Regions from separate parts of the Glutamicibacter endophyticus genome, predicted to be linked through region 3. Evidence: riboswitches for the same ligand, from Rfam matches in the RefSeq annotation. Region 3 holds a riboswitch; each other region holds the start of a gene.
What was found. A riboswitch is a leader RNA that binds a small molecule or an ion and turns the genes downstream of it on or off. The one in region 3 is predicted to bind thiamine pyrophosphate.
Positions count from the first base shown of each region.

Region 1: linked by a shared signal. The riboswitch ahead of ACJD00_RS14505 (3-oxoacyl-ACP reductase) and the one ahead of thiM (hydroxyethylthiazole kinase) in region 3 are both predicted to bind thiamine pyrophosphate.
Region 2: linked by a shared signal. The riboswitch ahead of thiC (phosphomethylpyrimidine synthase ThiC) and the one ahead of thiM (hydroxyethylthiazole kinase) in region 3 are both predicted to bind thiamine pyrophosphate.

Region 1 is NZ_CP174200.1:3,105,835-3,110,296, forward strand. It holds gene ACJD00_RS14495 (pyridoxal phosphate-dependent aminotransferase) at 1-1,186, opposite strand, end outside; gene ACJD00_RS14500 (LLM class flavin-dependent oxidoreductase) at 1,196-2,503, opposite strand; gene ACJD00_RS14505 (3-oxoacyl-ACP reductase) at 2,500-3,294, opposite strand; TPP riboswitch at 3,340-3,434, opposite strand; gene rlmN (23S rRNA (adenine(2503)-C(2))-methyltransferase RlmN) at 3,742-4,462, opposite strand, start outside.
Region 2 is NZ_CP174200.1:3,372,445-3,376,906, forward strand. It holds gene ACJD00_RS15690 (acetyl/propionyl/methylcrotonyl-CoA carboxylase subunit alpha) at 1-312, shown strand, start outside; gene ACJD00_RS15695 (MaoC family dehydratase) at 309-812, shown strand; gene ACJD00_RS15700 (HpcH/HpaI aldolase/citrate lyase family protein) at 809-1,633, shown strand; gene ACJD00_RS15705 (hypothetical protein) at 1,646-2,755, opposite strand; TPP riboswitch at 2,875-2,984, shown strand; gene thiC (phosphomethylpyrimidine synthase ThiC) at 2,981-4,462, shown strand, end outside.
Region 3 is NZ_CP174200.1:55,412-59,873, reverse strand. It holds gene ACJD00_RS00310 (aldehyde dehydrogenase family protein) at 1-592, opposite strand, end outside; gene ACJD00_RS00305 (hypothetical protein) at 688-2,289, shown strand; gene ACJD00_RS00300 (GntR family transcriptional regulator) at 2,286-2,648, shown strand; TPP riboswitch at 2,684-2,778, shown strand; gene thiM (hydroxyethylthiazole kinase) at 2,768-3,553, shown strand; gene thiE (thiamine phosphate synthase) at 3,565-4,206, shown strand; gene thiD (bifunctional hydroxymethylpyrimidine kinase/phosphomethylpyrimidine kinase) at 4,203-4,462, shown strand, end outside.

The DNA of each region.
Region 1 (4,462 bases), 470 kb from region 3:
GCGCGATGGCTGTTGGCCCGGCGGCGAAGGACAGCCGAACATAACGATCTCCGGTCGCGGGGTCGAAGTCGTTGCCGGGGGTGAGCGCCACCCGTGCCTCATCCAGCACCGCCCGACAGTACGCCGACGCACTAGCGAAGCGTTCGACTACCCGCGGAGCCAATCGGCCATAGAGGTAGAACGCTCCATCCGCCGGAGCGGCCGAGTCGAAACCGAGCCGCTGAAGATTCTGCATCACCAGCTCCCGGGTTGCCGCGAACTCGGTCACTCGTTCACGAGCTTCGGCCAACGAGGACGAACTAAAGGCGTGAAGCACCGCCCGCTGCGCCGGGGCCGGTGCGCACAGGGCCAGGTTCGAGGCCAAGGCATCCACGGCACAGATCAGGTCATCTGGCACCAGCATCCAGCCCAACCGCCAACCGGTCATTCCCCAGAACTTGGAGAAGGACGAAACCACGAGACTCTCACGCGAGTATTCCCAGGCGGTGTGGGCCGGACGCTGCGGATCGAACTCGATCCCGTGATAGATCTCGTCGCTGATCAGGCGTACCCCATGCCGTTGGCACCAGTGCGCCAGCTCGGCCAGCTCGGCACCGGAGAGCATCGTGCCGGTGGGGTTCGCCGGGGAGGCGATCACCAGACCGTCGAGCCTACCGTGTTCGGCGAGCGCCGCTTCGAGTGAAGCGACGGTGGGTTGGAAGCGCTGCTCCTCCCCGGTGGCGAGGTCCACTACCTGCAATCCGAGCGCGCTAAGAATGTTTGCGTAGGCTGGGTAGCCCGGACGTGCCAACGCGACCACGTCGCCCGGATCAAAGGCGGCGAGAAAGGCCAACTGGAAGGCTCCGGAGGAGCCGGTCGTCATCACTATATTCTCCGCAGGCAGTTGCACCGAATACTGCCGTGCGTAGTGCTCGGCCAGAGCTGCCCGGGTCTCGGGTAGACCGCGAGTGGGCGTATACCCAAAGTCGGCGCCCTCGGCGTGGAGCTTGGCCGCGGCCGCGTTCACGGCTGCAGGGGCTCCCCCGCCGGGTTCCCCCACGCACAGCGAAATAACATCAATACCCTGAGCCCGGAGTGTGGAAACTCGATCGACTATGTCCATAACCTCGAAGGGTGCCACCGCACCGCGGGCGGAGACCTTAAGGCGACTGACGGTGTGCTGCGATTGTTTCCCACTCTCTGACATATGCCGAGCTTACCGCTCATGCCCCTGAGCGAGATGCGAACGTAGCGTACTGCCCTGATACCCCATGCGAAATCTGCCACGACGCTGCAATTCTGGGACGACGAGATCGACGAAGTCGCGAAGTCCCTCAGGCAAACTCGGTGGCATCAAGTTAAAACCGTCGGCCGCGCCAGTATCCAGCCATAGTTCAATCTCATCGGCGATGCTCTGTGGTGTGCCGATCATGGTGCAGTGACCGCCACCGGCGGCTAGGAATCCCAACAGTTCTCGCACCGTGGGTCGATGCACCTCGATCAGCCGCAAAATGGTCGCATAGCGTCCTTTGGGTCCGGTGAAATCGGCCAGCGGCGGTAGTGGCGGCACCGGCTCATCCAGCTCCCAGTCACTCACATCCTGCTGTGTGAACAGTGCCAGCTGGCGCAGTCCCTGCTCTACAGGTAGTAGCTGGTCCAAGGCGCGCTTCTTGGCGCGTGCTTCGCCCATGCTGCGCCCCACGTAACAGACCAAGCCCGGCATGATCAGTGGGCCGTGTGGGTCTCGGTCGTACCGGCTCGAGCGCCGCCGCAAGTCTCTGGCGTACTCAACGCCCATCTGGTGGTCCGCGGCCACCGCATAGATACCCTCGGCGTACCGTGCTGCCATTTCACGCCCGGGCTCCGAAGCTCCGGCCTGGAAGATAACCGGTGGGCCGTGCTCGTGGGACACCGGAACGTTGAGTGGGCCGTTGACTGCAAAGTGTTCACCACGGTGTGCGATGGCGCGCGCTCCGCTGGGATCCATGAAATGCCCCTCTCGGTCCACCCGCAGGGATTCCATGGGCCAGGAGGCCCAGAGATCGGAGAGTACCCGGATAAATTCATCGGCCCGTGCGTAGCGTTGGGCATGCTCGGGAAGTGCTGACATCGAGTGGTTCTGAGCTTCACTATCAAACATGCTCGTCACCACGTTTACACCAACTCGGCCACCACTGAGTTGCTGCAGGCTGGCCAGCAGTCGCGCCGCATGGAAGGGCGTGTAGAAACTCGAGGAGACGGTACTGATCAGCCCAATACGCCGGGTATGCTGGCTCAGTGCGGTGAGAAGGGTCAACGGTTCGAAGAACCAGCTCGGCGATTCGGCAGCCCTGCGTGGGTCGAGGCTCTGCCCATCGGCAAAGAAGACCGCATCGAATAGTCCGCGTTCGGCCAGTTGGGCCAATTCGATGTGATAGTCCAGCGTGCCTAGGCGTTCAGCGGCCGAGGACCGGTGCCGCCAAGCGGCCTGATGGTGTCCGACCCCGTAACTAAAAAGATTCAGATGTAACTGTTTCAGGCTCATCCCTTAACCAGTCCACCATCGACGATGAGATTCTGTCCCGTCACGCCACGCGCCCACTCGCTGGCAAAGAAGAGCACCGCGTCGGCCAATTCCTCCGGTGTCGTAACCCGACGGGTCGGAGTACCTGCAGCAATGTAATCAAATACGTCGGCAGGGGTCGCAGCGGACGCGTCCGTGGTGCGTAGCAGACCCCCAGAAACCATATTCACGTTGATGCCCTCAGGCCCGAGATCTTCGGCAAAGGTGCGGGTCAATGAGAGCAGTGCCGCCTTGCCCGCGGTGTAGTCGTGATACGGAACCACCGGGTGCTGGAACAGGTTTGTGCCAATGTTGATAACCCGCCCGCCTCCGGCCGCGCGCATCGACGGAAGCACGGCCTGAATCGCTGCGACCGGTGCGAGCACCGACCCGGAAAATTGCCTTTGCAGGTCCGACGGACTCAGATCGGCCGCCTTCGCGCGTGCATTGCCGTTGAAGGAGAAATCAAAAAGGGCATTGTTGACCAGCGTGGTGATCGGCATCCCGAAATGCTGCTCACCTGCGGTCACGGCTTCCTTCAGTGTTTCGGGCTGGTTGAGATCGGCGTGCAGCGCCAGAGCCTGCTGCGGAAACTGCTCAGCGAGTTGCTCCGCTGCCTCTTGCGAGCGGTGGTAATTAATCAGCACACGTGCCCCGGCGCTCAAAAAGGCGTGGCTGATGGCACGGCCTAGGCCGCGGCCAGCGCCGGTGACGAGGACGAGTTGCTCACCAATGAGTGGGGTACGTGCCACGGTGGCAGGTTGGGTGCTCATTCAGGCTCCTTGCGTTAAGGAGGCGAACGGGAAGAGTGCAGCGGGCGACACCCACTAGGACAATCCCTTCGCCAGTACTAACTGGATCAGGTTCAACGGGTGTACTCTCAGCCGATGTCTCGGCACCCCGTGTCACTACCTCCACTCCTACCAGCAGGGCACGGCGAAGGACGAATGTTTCAACATGCCGTACACAGCTTCCGGAGGGCTATCAACAAATACTCCACATCATCTGTGGATAAGCGACAACTCGTTGATAACCGGCAGAATACGCGAATTTACGCGGCTAATTTAGGCCAAGGCACGCTGCGCGCATGTGATCTATGTAAAGTAATTAACAAGTTATCCACAACCCTGCTTGCTCGAGCTAGATGACATGGGTGGATAAACTTCAGGCGGCCACTTCCCTTACCGGAAGTGGCCGCCTGAAGTAGAAACTGTTGCGGGTTACGAGTCGCCGTCGGCGGCCAGCTGGCCGCAGGCTCCGTCGATTTCCTTGCCGCGGGTGTCGCGCAGGGTCGTCGGGACCCCCAGCTCGTCGAGCCGACGCACGAAGTCCCGGGTGATCTCTTCCTCGGAGCGGGTCCACACGGAGCCGGGTACCGGGTTCAACGGAATCGGGTTCACGTGCACCCAACCGCGGCCTCGAGCGTTGAGCTTCTTGGCCAACAGTTCGGCGCGCCAGGCGTGATCGTTCATGTCCTTGATCAGCGCGTACTCGATGGAGACGCGGCGACCGGTTTTCACGTAGTAGTCATAGGCGGCATCCAGTGCCTCGTCGACCTTCCAGCGCGAGTTCACCGGGATCAGCTCGTCACGCAGCTCATCGTCCGGGGCATGCAGCGACAGCGCGAAGGTCACCGGAACGTTTTCCTCGGCCAGCTTGCGGATGGCCGGAACCAGCCCCACGGTGGAGACCGTGATACCGCGGGCGCTCATCGCCAGCCCCTCGGGGGCTTCGGCAACCATGCGGTGCACGGCGTTCATCACGCGCTTGTAGTTGGCTAGCGGCTCGCCCATCCCCATGAACACGATATTGCCTACGCGCTCCTCGGGGTGCTTCTGTCCTCCCAGCCCACCTTCGGCGATCACCCGGTTGGCCTGCACGATCTGGTCCAGGATTTCCGCGGTGGACATGTTGCGGGTCAACCCGGCCTGGCCGGTGGCG
Region 2 (4,462 bases), 200 kb from region 3:
CACACCCGCAATTGGCGGGTGCTCAGCCGGTCCGAGCGGCTGGCCGAACGACTGGCCGGTCTCAACCGCGAGGGCACCAGCAACGGGCAACTGACCGCCCCGATGCCGGGCACCGTGGTGGCGGTGGGCGCCGCCGAGGGGCATCAGGTCTCCCCCGGCGACCTGGTGGCCACCATCGAGGCAATGAAAATGGAGCACCAGCTCACCGCCCCGATCGCCGGGGTGCTGCGCCGAAGCCCGCTTGCGGTCGGCGACCTCGTCACCGCCGGTCAACTCATCGCAACCGTCGAACCAGTGGAAGAGCAGTCATGAGCCAGAGAATCGAACAGCGCGGACGCTACCTCGACGAGCTGGAAAGCGGCACCGTTTACGTGCACCGCCCGGGACGTACCCTCACCGAGGCCGATAACGTCCTGTTCACCACGCTGACCATGAACACGCAGGGGCTGCATTTGGATGAGGCCTTCGCCAGCGCCCAACCCTTTGGGCGGCGACTGGTCAATTCCATGCTCACCCTCAGTACGATGGTCGGCCAGTCGGTGGCACAACTGACCGAGGGGACCATTGTGGCGCAACTGGGGCTCAGCGACATTTCCTTCCCGCACCCGATGTTCCACGGAGACACCCTCTACACCGAGACCGAAATCCTCTCCGTCCGGCCCTCCTCGTCGCGGCCCGGGCAGGGCATTGCCACGATGCGCCATACCGGCTATAACCAAGAGGGAACCATCGTGGCAACCGCCAGCCGCAGCTGCCTGATGTGGACCCGCGCCGCCCACGAAGCGGCCAAAGCTCAGGAGCGTAGCCGATGACACATGCAAAATACTCCACGGGGCCGGCCCTCTTATTCTGCCCGGCCAACCGTCCCGAGCGCTTCGCCAAGGCGGCCGAACGCGCCGATACGGTGATCCTCGATCTGGAGGACGCGGTCGGTGAACAGGAAAAGGACGCCGCCCGGCAGGCGCTGATCGATCACCCGCTGAATCCCGAACGCACCATCGTGCGCATCAACCCGGTGATCAGCGGACATTTCCCCGCCGACCTGCGGGCCCTGACGCAGACCGAGTACCGCACCCTGATGCTGGCCAAAACCGAGGACGGTGCGGTGCCCGCCGCGCTGCCGGACTATCGGGTCATCGCCCTATGCGAGACCGCGCGCGGGATCGCCAATATCGCGGCCATCGCCGCCACCAACAACGTGGTGGGTCTGATGTGGGGCGCCGAGGACCTGATCGCCTCGCTCGGCGGCACCAGCTCCCGCGGCACCGACGGCAGCTACCGTCAGATCGCCCGCTATGCCCGCGCCCAGGTGCTGATACATGCCGCCGCGCACGGCAAGGCCGCGATCGATTCGGTGTACCTGGACATTCCCGACACCTCCGGCTTGCTTGCCGAGGCGCAGGATGCCCGCGCCAGCGGCTTCACCGCCAAGGCCTGCATCCACCCAAGCCAGGTTCCGGTCATTCGGCGGGCCTACTACCCCGATGCGCAGGAGGCCGCCGCGGCCTCGCGCATCCTGCGCGCCGCCACCGAGAATTCCGGGGTGTTCAGCTTCGAGGGGCAGATGATCGACGAACCGGTGCTGCGGCAGGCCCGCGCCACGCTGGCCGCCTGGGAGGCCGGGGAACAGTAGGCTCGACCCCGCCTATTCGGCGGCCTCGATGAGGCTTTCGGCCTCGCTGACCCCGGCGGAAATGACCGGCAGCAACCGTTCATCGACCTCGTAGGAATCGCCTGCGGCGCTCAACAGCCCAAAACCGGCCAGTGAGGCCAACGCGGCCTGCGCCTCGGGCAATACCACGTCGAATAGCTTCGGGCCCACGCTGCGTCGCAGCGGCTCAAACTCCGCATCCTTGCCGGTCACCGCGGTGACCAGCAGGTTCCGCAAGATCAAGTAGTGCGCCTCGTCGCGCTCGCTGAGGTCCTGATGCGGCAACAGGTGGCTTTGCACGCAGCCCACCGCCATCTCGAAGAGCACCTGGGCGCTGTCGCCGGCCTCCCCCTCGGTCAGGCTGGCGAAGGCCGCCTCATCGCGCACGACGAGTTCTTCGCCGGGTTCCACCACGGACATCACCGCGGCGTTCCAGACATGGGCGAAAACCTCCGGAGCCGGCGCATCACCGCTGGTAGTGGCCGGATCAACACCCACCGAACGCATGATCCGTTCCCGGGCCGGGCTGTCGTCGCGGGTGAATTCATCGAGGTGCACACCCTCACCGAGCGCCAGCGCGAGGTCCTTGACCTTCGTGTACAGGTCGGTGCCGCGCAGCAACTGCACCAGCTCCGCGTCATCCTCGGCGAACCCGGTCAGCGCGGATTCGAGGATCTCCTGCAGCGCTTCGAGCTCTTCCTGCGGACCCTCCCACAGACCGCGGGCGGCGAGATACTGCAGGTAGTCGATCCACGCCCCGAAAATTGGCTCGACCTCCACCCCTTCGGGCAGCGACACCAAGAATTCGGCGAATACCTCGCCGAACAGTTCCGGGTCGATGGCGCGCAGATGAGCGTTGCCGGCCGCCTGAGCGTATTCGCCGCCCACGGACTTCACGACATCTAGCTGCATCTCGGCCACCTGCTGCGCCTGCGACTCGTCGAAGCCCGGCGCTTGTTCGCGCACCCACAGGGCATAGTCATCACGTAGCGCGTCGAGCGCGATTCCTGCCTGCAACCGGTGCACGCTACGCCCCCGCGGAGCCGACTTGGCGGGGTTTCCCGCTCCGGCGTTCTTCTTACCCTGGCGTTTCTTGCCGGCCATGAGCCATCCTTGCTGATCGAGCGGAACTACGTCCCGTTAAGCCTACGTGCTCGCGCTGGCCACCGCGCGCCCGGACCGACACCAACTTGCCAGGCACCGCCCCGAACGTGTTAGCGTAATCGCGACCACACGGGTGTCCGTAAGCACGGGCTGAGATCGAACTGTAGCTGTTCGAGACCGTCGAACCTGTCCGGGTAATGCCGGCGAAGGAAGTGAGCTCATTCCATGAATGAATTTCAGCAGCACCCTGCCCATTCTCTGTCCTATCTCGAGGAGGGTGACCTGCGCGTTCCGGTCACCGAAATCGAGTTGGCCGATTCCCCCGATGGGCGAAGCAATCCCCCGTTGCAGGTGTACCGCACCTGTGGCCCCGGTAGCGACCCGGTACAGGGACTGCCACCCTTCCGCGAACAGTGGATCCGGGGACGCGGCGACGTTGAGGACTATGCCGGGCGCGGGCGCAACTTGCTCGACGACGGCAAGTCCGCGCTACGCCGCGGCACCGCCAGCGAGGAGTGGGCCGGGCGGCGCCCCACCCCGTTGCGTGCCACCGGTGAGCAGCGCGTCACCCAGATGCACTATGCGCGCCGCGGGCTGATCACCGAGGAGATGCGCTATGTGGCCCTGCGCGAGGGCTGCGATGTGGAGAAGGTACGTAGCGAGTTGGCCGCCGGCCGGGCCATCATTCCGGCCAATATCAACCACCCGGAAGCGGAGCCGATGATCATCGGCCGCGCCTTCCTGGTCAAGATCAACGCCAATATCGGTAACTCGGCGGTGACCAGCTCCATCGCCGAAGAAGTTTCGAAGCTGCAGTGGGCCACCGCGTGGGGGGCCGACACCGTAATGGATCTGTCCACCGGTGATGATATCCACACCACGCGCGAGTGGATCCTGCGCAATTCCCCGGTGCCCATCGGCACCGTGCCGATCTATCAGGCGCTGGAGAAGGTCAACGGCGAGGCTAACGCGCTGACCTGGGAGATTTTCCGCGACACCGTCATTGAGCAATGCGAGCAGGGCGTGGACTACATGACCATTCACGCCGGGGTGCTCTTGCGCTACATCCCGCTCACGGCCGATCGTGTCACCGGGATCGTCTCGCGCGGCGGGTCGATTATGGCCGGCTGGTGCCTGGCCCACCACAAGGAGAATTTCCTCTACGAGCACTTCGACGAGCTGTGCGAGATCTTCGCCAAGTACGACGTGGCCTTCTCCCTCGGCGACGGGCTACGCCCCGGCTCCATCGCGGACGCCAACGACGCAGCACAATTCGCCGAACTCGATACGCTGGCCGAACTGACCAAACGCGCCTGGAAGTACGACGTGCAGGTCATGGTCGAGGGACCCGGTCACATCCCGCTGCACCTGGTCCGCGAGAATGTGGAACGCCAGCAGGAACTGTGTGATGGTGCCCCGTTCTACACGCTGGGCCCGCTGGTCACCGATATCGCTCCAGGTTATGACCACATCACCAGCGCCATTGGCGCCACCGAGATAGCCCGCTACGGCACCGCCATGCTCTGCTATGTCACCCCCAAGGAGCACCTGGGGTTGCCGAACCGCGACGACGTGAAGACGGGTGTGATCACCTACAAGATCGCCGCCCACGCCGCAGATCTGGCCAAGGGCCACCCCATGGCCCAGGCACGCGACGACGCGCTGAGCAAGGCTCGCTTCGAGTTCCGCTGGAACGATCAGTTCTCG
Region 3 (4,462 bases):
CGCTGGCCGTATCACTGCCACCCTCGCACACGGCGTAGACCCGCGGATCGAGGTAGAGCGGCAAGAATTTGGCCAGTGCCCCGCTCGTGGCGGGGGCGACCTCCGAAGGTTTGATCAGCGCCGCATTGCCGGCGGCGATAGCAGCTACCAACGGCGCCAACACCAACTGCAAGGGGTAGTTCCACGGCCCGATGATGAGCACGACCCCAAGGGGCCGCGGTTCCACCTTGGCCATGGCTGGCTGCAGCGGCAACGGAACCTTGACGGTGCTTGAGTCCATCCACTCGGAAAGATGCCGCTGCGCGTAGTCAATCTCGGATTTGACCACATCAATCTCGGTGAACTTCGCTTCGGTGACGCTTTTGCCAAGGTCTTGCTCGAGGGCGCTGAGGAAATCAACCTCGCGCTCCTGAAGCATCTTTTCCAAGCCGCGCAGTTGTTGTGCACGGAAGCGTCGCGGGTGGGTGATCCGAGCGTCCGAGGCTTGGCGCAAACTCGCGATGACCTGCTGGATGCGCGCCGGATGTTCATCGACCGGCGGGGCGTGATCGCCCACCGGTTCGGGAAGCGGAGTAGAGGTAAACAAGCCCATAAACATGAGAGTACGGCACCGGACGGGCTTCGCGCGGACGGCAACCTGTCTTTTGTATCAAACTGTTGATACATTAATTGGGGAAAGGTGGATCCATGACTAATCCCTTGAGCGCTCAGTTGGGTAGCTTTGCCGTTGCCGCATTGATTTTCTATGTGATTCTGCGCGGCTTAGCGACGGGAAGGAACACAGATCGTCTGGAGCTAGCCAGACGGCACGCCTTCTGGTGCGCAACGATCGGCTTCTTTGCCAGCACTTCAGCGAATTCGCTTGACGCGCTGCAAAGCATCCAACTGCATGAATCTCAGCCACTGGGTATACCCGAGGCCGTGGGAGTTGCCACCACCCCCGCACTGTGGGTGGCTTTTCTTTACTTCGCCGGGCAATTCACCTGGCCCCGCAAGCTTGCTCCGCAACGCACCGCTTCCCTCGAACCACGCACGCTCTCGGGTTTGATCCCCAAAACCCTGGTTGCGGTGATGCTCAGCGTCTTTGCCGCCGGCCTCGTCGCCCTGCACAGCGTGCGTGATGTCCCGGGCCTAGCGCCCCGACCCGAAATCACCGAGGGCGATGGAGAAAACTACTCCATCACCCACTCGGCCCAGCCCGGCCTACGCGATTCCGCGGAGCTGCTGCCCTACCTGCTATTGAGTCTCGTGGCGCTTCTGGTGGTTGCACTGATCGCCACACTGGTCATCTTGCGCCGCAAGCCACTGGAGGGAATCACCGAACACGATAATCGGCTGCTGCGCATCACCTGGCTCAACCGGCTGTATCGCACCGTGACCGTGCTTCTGGCCACGACCGCCGCTCAGGCCTTGCACTACAAGGCGCGGTGGCTCTACGACCGGTCTACAGAGTTCCTCGACGGGCTCGGCGGCGGAATCGACTATATGGATCGGCTCGAGAGCGTTGCCGGCCGCTGGGACGAAACGGCGAACTACGCCGTCCTGGCCATCTCCTTCGGCATGTTGCTCTGGCGCCCACCAACGAACTTCGAGGCGCGCCGCCGCCAGGCAATCTCCCCCTTCGGACGGCTGCGTGAACAACTATTCGCGGTGCAGTACATGAGCGCTACGCTGGCTCTACTGGTAGCCGCCGCCTTCTGGCAGATGTTGCCGAGCACCGGACCTGCAAGCATGCCCACGGCTGAACGCACCACGGCTATTTTGCTCCTCATCACGGCAGTAGCCTTCTTGTATCTACTGATCAACGCCGCGTACCTGCTCTACATGATCATTCGGACGCGAACTCTGGGGCATCTGGCCAGGCCATCGGCCCCCTTGCCCCGATGGACCTATATCAGCGCCGGAATTGCTGTGGCAGTAACCCTCTACTTCCTGCTAAATCCCCCGCTAGATATGTTGTGGGGCTTTGTCACCCCTACCTGGTGGATCCCGCTCGTCTTAGTTAGCGCGCTTGTCGCGGCATATGCGGGTTTCTGTGCGCTCATCCGTGCAACAAAGATCCCCTGGAACGTCACCGCGCAGCAAGAAATCTGGTACCGGCAGGTTCTGGAATTCCGCTCGCTCCGCGTGGTGACCGGGGCCATCGTGTCCATGTTGCTACTGGGGTATCAACTGTTGAACGATTTCGGATTAGTCGGCGTGGTGATCTGCTTTGCACCCGCCGTGCTGGCCTTGCAGCGCCCGGCAACCCCCAAGATGCAGAGATCCAGCTCTGTAGGGATTCGATGAGCGCCAAGATTACCGTGGACCTGGATGCTGCGTTACCTCCCTACGAGCAGATCCGTAGCCAGGTCGCCACCTTCATCGCCTTAGGCGAGCTACCCGAGGGGAGCAGACTCCCCACGGTTCGCGCGCTGGCCACCGATCTAGGCGTGGCAACCGGCACCGTCGCGCGCGCCTATAAGGAACTCGAGGCTCAAGGCCTGGTGCAGTCACGGCGACGGGCCGGCACGGTGGTGGCCGCCGGTCACGCTAAACCGCATATGGAGCGGGATATCCTGCAGGCCGTGGATGACCTACTTGCCTTGGCACGAGCCCAAGGCGTCGATGAGACCACACTGATCGCGCTTATTCGGCGCCGGTCATGAATTTGTGATCTGCCGCGAGGTTACGTACGCTCGCATCGAGTGACACGGGGTGTCGGCGCCGCCGACTGAGATGAGACCCGTTGAACCTGAACTAGGTCAAACTAGCGGAGGGATGTCGCATGAGACTATCTGTCGTTGCCGAACGCATGCGCGCGCAACAACCCTTGGTGTTCTGTCTAACCAACGTGGTGGTCAGCAACTTCACGGCAAATGTATTGCTGGCCGCTGGCGCGGCCCCCGCGATGACCAATCTGCCCGGGGAAGCCCGCGAATTTGCCAAGGTGGCCTCCGCGGTGTTGGTCAACCTCGGCACCCCGACCACCGAACAAATGCGCGCCATGGAGCAGGCGGTTGCCGGGGCCAACGAGGCAAACACCCCATGGATTCTTGATCCGGTGGCCGTCGGTGCCCTTGGCGAGCGCACCGATTTTGCCCGCAGCCTGCTGCCAGCTCGGCCCACCCTGATCCGCGGCAATGCCTCGGAGATCCTCGCACTGGCCGGCTTTGAATCCGCCGGCCGCGGCGTTGATTCCACCGACAGCGTCACGGCCGCAATGGATGCCGGGACCGACCTAGCGCGCCGCTACGGCAGCGTCGTTGCCATATCCGGTCCGGCCGATGCCATCATCGAGGCCCACCGCATCACCCTCGTTCATACCGATGGTTTGGCGCTGACCAAGGTTACCGGCGGCGGGTGTGCCCTCGGAGCCTTCACGGCCGCCATGGTCGCCGCCAGCGACGAGGTCTTTGAAGCGGCCGTGTCCGCCCACGCTTGGTATGGACTAGCCGCCGAACGTGCGTGGTCGCGTTCCCGCGGACCTGGAAGCTTTGCAGTGAATTTTCTAGATGAGCTGGGCGAGGTAACGCCCAGTGACATCGACTTCGTACGACATGAGAAGCATTAGAGGACTGTTGAATGCGTGAACTTGGCCCCTACTTAGTGGCAAATACGGCAAGCTGCACCCCGCATAGCACCCTTGAAGTGATCGCGCAGGCGGTCGCCGGTGGCATTCAGTGGGTGCAATTGCGCGCGAAAGAGGAAACCGCGCGGGAATTCTATGAGCTGGCCATCGCGGCCGCCGAACTGACCGAGGGCAAAGCCGAACTGCTGATCAACGACCGGATCGACGTCTATTTGGCCGCCCGTGCGGCGGGTGCCGCGGTCACCGGTATCCACATCGGGCAGAAGGATCTTCCGGTTCGGGTGGCCCGCACGCTGATTGGCGAAGGCATTATCGGGCTCAGCGCCTCCTCCGACGATCAGCTGGCCCAAGCCGCGCGTGATGCGCAGGCCATCGACTATCTGGGCGTCGGAGCCATCCGAGCCACACCAACCAAAAAAGACCACCCAACACCTATTGGGATCGATGGCTTCCTGCGTGCTGCCGGTCGGGTAGATCTTCCCTGCGTCGCCATCGGCGCCCTGACCGCGCAGGACGCCAGCGCCCTGCGTCAAGGCGGAGCCGCCGGCATGGCCGTGGTTCGCGCAATCTGCGCCGCACAAAGCCCCGAAACCGCAACCCGTGAACTGATCGACGCTTGGGAGTCCGCCCGATGAGCCTGAATATTCTCTCTATTGCCGGATCCGACCCCTCGGGCGGCGCCGGGATCCAAGCCGACCTGAAAACCATCGCCGCCTGCGGCGGCTACGGCATGAGCGTCATTACCGCACTGACCGCCCAGAACACCCAAGGTGTACGGTCTGTCCATGCCATCGAGCCAGAGTTCGTCGGTGAGCAGCTCCGTGCGGTCAGCGAGGACGTGCGGATCGATGCGGTGAAAATCGGGATGCTCTCCAATGCCGCAGTCATCGC